Regions from separate parts of the Bradyrhizobium sp. LTSPM299 genome, predicted to be linked through region 1. Evidence: riboswitches for the same ligand, from Rfam matches in the RefSeq annotation. Region 1 holds a riboswitch; the other holds the start of a gene.
The links. Region 1 has a riboswitch for S-adenosylmethionine ahead of metX (homoserine O-acetyltransferase MetX). Riboswitches for the same ligand answer to the same signal wherever they lie in the genome.

Region 1 (3,600 bases):
CCTGTAGCGTCTGCGACAGGATCACGTAGTCGAAGGCATCGTCGGGATAGTTGACGAGATCGGTATCGGCGTCGCCCTGCACCACCGCCAGCCCCTTGGCGACGCAGCGGTTGACGCCCTCGCGCGACAACTCGATGCCGCGCCCGTCGATGCCGCGGCTCTCGAACAATTGCAGCAACTCGCCGTCACCGCAGCCGACGTCGAGCACGCGCGAGCCCGGCGCAACCATGTCAGCGACCAGCAGATGGTCGGTGCGATAGCTTCCGGTTCGCTCGGGCGCGACGCCCTGCAATGGCAATGTCTGCTGGATGTTCATGATTGGCCGTCGCTATCGTTAAGTCCGCGCGCCTTGCCTGCGGAGTGCAGGAAGGCGCGGACGATATCGAGGAATTCGGGCACGTCGAGCAGGAAGGCGTCGTGGCCGCGATCGGTCTCGATCTCGGCAAACGACACCCGCGCACTCGACGCGTTCAGCGCGTGCACCAGCGCACGCGATTCCGAGGTCGGAAACAGCCAGTCGCTGGTGAACGACACCACGCAGAAGCGCGTCTTGATGCCGGTGAACGCCTTCGCCAGCACGCCGTCGTGGTCGCCGGCGATATCGAAATAGTCCATCGCGCGGGTCAGATAGAGGTAGCTGTTGGAGTCGAAGCGCTCGACAAAGGACGAGCCCTGGTAGCGCAGATAGCTCTCGACCTGGAAATCGGCGTCGAACGAGAAGGTCGGCAGTTCGCGGTCCTGCATCCGCCGCCCGAACTTGCGATGCAGCGCGGCGTCCGAGAGATAGGTGATGTGCGCGGCCATCCGCGCCACCGCGAGGCCGCGGTGCGGATGCGTATCCTCGTCGACGTAGCGGCCGCCGCGCCAATCCGGATCGGCCATCACCGCCTGTCGGCCCAGCTCATGGAACGCGATATTCTGCGCCGAGTGGCGTGTCGAGCAGGCGATCGCCAGCGTCGAGAACACGCGCTCCGGGTAGGCCGCGGTCCATTGCAGCGCCTGCATGCCGCCCATCGAGCCGCCGACCACACAGAACAGCGTCGTGATGCCGAGGCGATCGATCAGCATCGCTTGCGCACGCACCATGTCGGGGATCGTGATGATCGGAAAATCGAGCCCCCACGCCTTGGCCGTAGCCGGATTGATCGAGGCCGGCCCGGTCGAGCCCATGCAGCCGCCGATCACGTTGGAGCAGATGATGAAGTATTTTTCGGGATCCAACGGCTTGCCAACACCGACCATCGTATCCCACCAGCCGGCCTTGCCGGTGACAGGATGGATATTGTTGACATGCTGGTCGCCGGTCAGCGCGTGACAGACCAGGATCGCGTTGGACCTGTCGGCGTTGAGCTCGCCATAGGTCTGGTAGGCGATCTGGAACGGTGCGAGATCGACGCCGCAATCGAGCTTCAACGGCTGATCCATCCCGAACTTCGCCACCAAAGACGACGGATGATCCGTCTCATGGGCGCGATCATCGCTGTGGATCGGCGGGCTTGCTATCGGACGTCCGTTGCTCATGTAGGCGACCTCGCCTCCACGCGGGAGGCCTCGAACGGAGATCAAGCCATAAAAAAACCGGCCTGAACAAAAGGTTCGGCCGGGAGCTGATGCGTCCCCGGCCTGTTTAGCGAGTTGTTTAACGTGGCTGCAAGCCGGCCGGCTCAAATGACCACGGAGTACGGCAAAGCTAGTCCTCGGTCCTCCCGTCGTCAAGACAGCCCGGCCCAGGGGCATGGTTAACCCTGTCAGCGCAGGGCTGAGCCGCGACGTTTCTCTTTGCTTTCGGCGCCCGTCTTTTCTAATCAGGGCCCTGTCTGACGCGGCATCGGGCCGCCCGGACCTCAAGGTTTTCCGATGTCCAAGCCACCCCCGGCGCCGCCTTCACTGCAGGAGCTGCGCAAAGAAATTGACAGTATCGACGAGCAGGTTCACCGCCTGCTGATGGCGCGCGGCGACATCATCGACCGCCTGATCCAGGTCAAGCAGACCCAGGAGGTCGGCTCGGCGTTTCGCCCGGCGCGCGAGGCCAGCATGATGCGCGGCCTGGTCGAGCGTCATCGCGGTATCCTGCCGCTCGACACCATCGAGAGCATCTGGCGCGTCATCATCTCGACCTTCACCTACGTCCAAGCGCCGTTCGCGGTGCATGCCGACGTTTCGGTCGGCGAATCCGCGATGCGGGATTCGGCACGGTTTCATTTCGGCTTCGTGGTACCCTATGTGGCGCATTTCAGCGCACAGGCCGCGGTCGAAGCGGTAGCGAAATCCAAGGGCGACCTCGCGCTGGTCTCCGCGATCTCCAGCCGCACGCCCTGGTGGAACGCGCTCGAAGCCGACGGCGCGCCGAAGATCATCGCGCGGCTGCCGTTCCTCGAGCGCGCCGACCATCCGGCCGCGCTGCCGGTGTTCGTGGTCTCGCGGGTCGCCGACGACGCCATGGTCACCGAAGTCCAGATGTGGAGCGTGCGCGTCTCCGGCTGGAACGCCGACGTCGCCCGCGCGCTGGCGCCGCTGGCCGAGATCGTCGCGGTGCCCGACACCGCCTTCGACGGCGCGGCGCTGCTGGTCTCGGTCACGGGGCAAGACCCTCATAAGAGCGGCTTTGAGATCATCAAGCTCGCTTTGATCAAGGCCGGCGCCTCGGTCCGCTCGTCGGCCCTCGTCGGCAGCCACGCAACGCGCTATACGGTTCCCACGAATGGGTCGGCAAAGTCCTGAATTGAAGTCATTCAGACTCTTATGCCGCCCGCCTATCCGGAGTTGAAGATGTCCCGCCCCGTGCCGAATCCCGGCATTCTCGATATTGCGCCCTACACGCCCGGCAAGAGCCCGGTGCCGGAACCGGGCCGCAAGGTGTTCAAACTGTCCGCCAACGAGACGCCGTTTGGCCCGTCGCCGAAGGCGATGGCGGCCTACAAGCACGCGGTCGACCATCTGGAGGATTATCCGGAAGGCACCTCGCGGGTGCTGCGCGAGGCGATCGGGCGCACCTACGGTCTCGATCCCAACCGCATCATCTGCGGCGCCGGTTCCGACGAGATCCTCAATCTGCTCGCGCATACCTACCTCGGTCAGGGTGACGAGGCGATCTCGACCACCCATGGCTTCCTGGTCTACCCGATCGCGACGATGGCGAACGGCGCGAAGAACGTCGTCGCGGCCGAGACCAATCTCACCGCCGATGTCGATGCGATCCTTAAGGCGGTGACGCCGCGCACCAAGCTGGTCTGGCTCGCCAACCCGAACAATCCGACCGGCACCTATCTGCCGTTCGACGAGGTCAAGCGGTTGCACGCCGGCCTGCCCTCGCATGTGGTGCTGGTGCTCGACGCCGCCTATGCCGATTACGTCTCGCGCAACGACTACGAGATGGGCATCGAGCTGGTGGCCACCACCGAGAATACCGTGGTGGCGCACACCTTCTCGAAGATCCACGGCCTTGCGGCACTGCGGATCGGCTGGATGTTCGGCCCGGCGCATATCGTCGACGCCTGCAACCGCATCCGCGGTCCGTTCAACGTCTCGGCGCCGGCGATGCTGGCGGCGGCGGCGGCGATCGAGGACTCCGCGCATGTGCAGATGTCGAAGGCTCACACC
Region 2 (3,600 bases), on a different contig from region 1:
GGTCTGCAACGCAGCGGTGAACCCCTATTACGGCCCGCTGCTCGACATCAAGGACGAGGCCTTCGACAAGATCATGGGCTCGAACGTCAAGAGCAACATCTGGCTCTGCGCGCTCGCCGTTCCGCAGATGGCCGAGCGTGGCAAGGGCTCGGTCGTGATCATCTCCTCGATCGGCGGCTTGCGCGGCTCGACGGTGATCGGCGCCTACGGCATCTCGAAAGCGGCCGACTTTGCGCTGTGCCGCAGCCTCGCCGGCGAATGGGGTCCGAAGGGCGTGCGCGTCAATTGCGTGGCGCCGGGCCTGGTGAAGACCGATTTCGCTCGCGCGCTGTGGGAGGATCCGGAGAACCTGAAGCGCCGCACCGCGTCGTCGCCGCTTCGCCGTATCGGCGAACCCGAGGAGATCGCCGGCGCGGTGGCCTATCTCGCCTCCGACGCCTCGACCTTCATGACCGGCCAGACCATCGTGATCGACGGCGGCGTCACCACGGCAGCGACGTAACGCTCAGTCGCTCGATAAAGTAGCGCTCAATCGCTCCACAAACTCGTCATGCCCGGCCTTGTGCCGTGCATCCACGTCTTGGTGTAGCGAGAAGCAAGCCGTGGATGGCCGGGACAAGCCCGGCCATGACGGATGGAGCCAGTCTCTCATACCTGCGCCAGCGCCTGATCGAGATCCTCGATCAGGTCGTCGGCATGCTCCAGCCCCGCCGAGAAGCGGATAAAGCCTTCGCTGATGCCGAGTTCGGCACGGGCTTCCGGCGCCAGGCGCTGATGTGTCGTGGTCGCGGGATGCGTGACCAGGCTCTTGGCGTCGCCGAGATTGTTGGATATCCGCGCGATCTTCAACGCGTTGAGGCAGCGGAAGGCGCCGGCCTTGCCGCCCGTCACCTCGAAGCCGACCAGCGTTGAGCCGGCGCGCATCTGCTTCTTCACCGTCTCGGCCTGCGGATGGTCGGCGCGGCCGGGATAGACCAGCCGCGTGATCTTCGAATGGTTCGCCAGCACGTCGGCGATCTTCGCCGCGCTCTCGGTCTGCGCCTTGACGCGAATGCCGAGCGTCTCAAGTCCCTTCAGCAGCACCCAGGCGTTGAACGGCGACAGCGACGGCCCGGTCTGGCGCATGAAATTATGGATGTGCTCGGCGATGAAAGCTTCGGACGACAGGATGACGCCGCCGAGGCAGCGGCCCTGGCCGTCGATGTGCTTGGTCGCGGAATAGACCACGACGTCGGCGCCGAGCGTGAGCGGGCTCTGCCAGATCGGCGTTGCGAACACGTTGTCGACGATCAACCGGGCGCCGCCGCTGTGCGCGATCTTGGCAATGGCCGCGATATCGAGCACGTCGAGTGTCGGATTGGTCGGGCTCTCCAGAAAGAAGGATTTGGTGTTCGGCCGCAATGCGCGCTGCCACTGGTCGAGATCGAGACCATCGACCAGCGTGGTTTCGATACCGTAGCGCGGCAAGAGGTCCTGCACCACGTAAAGGCACGAGCCGAACAGGGCTTTCGACGCGACCAGATGATCGCCGGCCTTCAGCGGTGCGAGGATCGCGGTGGTCACCGCGGCCATGCCGGTCGCAGTCGAGCGCGCGGCTTCGGCGCCCTCCAGCTCGATCATGCGGCGCTCGAACATCGCGATCGTCGGATTGGAATAGCGCGAATAGATAAAGCCGGGATCCTGGCCCTTGAAGCGCGCCTCGCACTGCTCTGCGCTGTCGTAGACATAGCCCTGGGTGAGGAACAGGCCTTCCGACGTCTCGCCGAATTGCGAGCGCAGCGTGCCGCCATGGACGAGGCGGGTTTCGGGACGATAGTGGGCGGTAGATTTGGCTTCAGACATGTGACCTCCGACGCGGCCATTCCCTTGGGAAAATAGCCACAAAAAAACCGGCCTGGAGAAACCTCCACAAGCCGGGATCACACTGTCCCCGGCCTGTTTAGCGACTTATTTAACGTGGCTGCAAGCCGGCCGGCTCAAATCACCACGGGATAAGTGTTGCTGATATTCCCTCACGGCCTTTCCGTCAAGGCGGTCATCGGATAACTCGTAAAAGCCCATATTTTGGGGCTTGGATGGCCGCTCAGGGTATGATTTTGGGCCATCTCGAGGGGCCGCGCCGTGTCGTTCACGCTGGAAGAAGAATCCAACGGAATCTTGCCCGACCGCATGATCGCGGAGATGGCGGAGGCCGGCCTCATTCTGCCGGCGTACCCGTTCATCGAGAGCCAGATCCAGCCGGCGAGCCTCGATCTGCGCCTCGGCGACATCGCCTACCGCGTCCGTGCGAGCTTCCTGCCGGGGCCCGACTCCACCGTTGCCGAGCGCATCGACCAGTTGAAGCTGCACGAGATCGATCTGTCCGACGGCGCGGTGCTGGAGACCAATTGCGTCTATATCGTCCCGCTGCTGGAAAGCCTGGCGCTGCCGCCGGAGATCGTCGCCGCGGCCAACCCGAAGAGCTCGACCGGCCGGCTCGACGTCTTCACCCGTGTGATCGCCGACGGCACCCGCCGCTTCGACATGATCGGCGCCGGCTATCACGGGCCGCTCTATGCCGAGATCAGCCCGAAGACCTTCCCTGTGCTGCTGCGCGAGGGCTCGCGGCTGAGCCAGGTGCGCTTTCGCATCGGCGACGCGGTCCTCAGTGCCGATGAGCTCGACGCGCTGCATGCCGCCGAGCGGCTGGTCGATATCGACGATGCCGATCTGGTCGAGGGCGTTGCGCTCTCGGTCGATCTCTCCGGCGAGAATTCGAACGGCTTCGTCGGCTACCGCGCCAAGCGCCACACCGGCGTGGTCGATGTCGACCGCCGCGCCGGCTACGCGGTCGACGATTTCTGGGAGCCGATCAAGGCGCGCACCGACGGCAGTCTGATCCTCGATCCCGGCGAATTCTATATCCTCGCTTCAAAGGAAGCCGTGCAGGTGCCGCCGGATTACGCCGCCGAGATGGTGCCGTTCGATCCCCTGGTCGGCGAATTCCGCGTCCACTATGCCGGCTTCTTCGATCCCGGATTCGGCTATGCCGGCGCCGGCGGGAAGGGGTCGCGCGCGGTGCTCGAAGTGCGTTCGCGCGAAGTGCCGTTCATCCTCGAGCACGGCCAGATCGTCGGTCGTCTGGTCTATGAGAAGATGCTCGAGCGGCCCGACGCGATGTACGGCCAGCGCATCGGCTCCAACTACCAGGCGCAGGGCCTGAAGCTCTCGAAGCATTTTCGGGTGTAGCGATATTCTCTCCGTCGTCATTCCCCGCGAAAGCGGGGAATCCAGTCCGCCGCGGCCCCTGAATAGATAACGTACGCCTCTGGAATACTGGATCGCCCGAACGAGTCGGGCGATGACACTGCATGTGCGTTGGTTGCGTCGCTTCTCCGGCGATGACACACTCTGGCAAAACAACAAACGGGAGCGAACATGACCGGAGAGCAGGGCGCGCAAGAAGCGCAATGGCGGAAATGGCGCAGCGTCGCCGATCTCTACCATGCCTTCTTCACCGGGCTGATCCTCACCGTGGTGACGCGGCGCGGCACCGCCGATGCGGCCGAGTTCGTGTTCCGGGTGTTTCGCCGCCAGCAGCAGGAGCGCTTCCTGCCGGGG

Region 2: it holds a riboswitch for S-adenosylmethionine, as region 1 does, so the genes downstream of both, UP10_RS28275 (O-succinylhomoserine sulfhydrylase) here and metX (homoserine O-acetyltransferase MetX) in region 1, are expected to answer to the same signal.

The regions. Positions count from the first base shown of each region.
Region 1 covers NZ_JYMU01000004.1:5,692-9,291, reverse strand. Annotated here, with positions in the region: gene metW (methionine biosynthesis protein MetW) at 1-316, opposite strand, end outside; gene metX (homoserine O-acetyltransferase MetX) at 313-1,521, opposite strand; SAM riboswitch at 1,607-1,686, opposite strand; gene UP10_RS00065 (chorismate mutase) at 1,858-2,721, shown strand; gene hisC (histidinol-phosphate transaminase) at 2,770-3,600, shown strand, end outside.
Region 2 covers NZ_JYMU01000055.1:37,050-40,649, reverse strand. Annotated here, with positions in the region: gene UP10_RS28280 (SDR family NAD(P)-dependent oxidoreductase) at 1-502, shown strand, start outside; gene UP10_RS28275 (O-succinylhomoserine sulfhydrylase) at 649-1,842, opposite strand; SAM riboswitch at 1,919-1,998, opposite strand; gene UP10_RS28270 (2'-deoxycytidine 5'-triphosphate deaminase) at 2,122-3,228, shown strand; gene UP10_RS28265 (hypothetical protein) at 3,418-3,600, shown strand, end outside.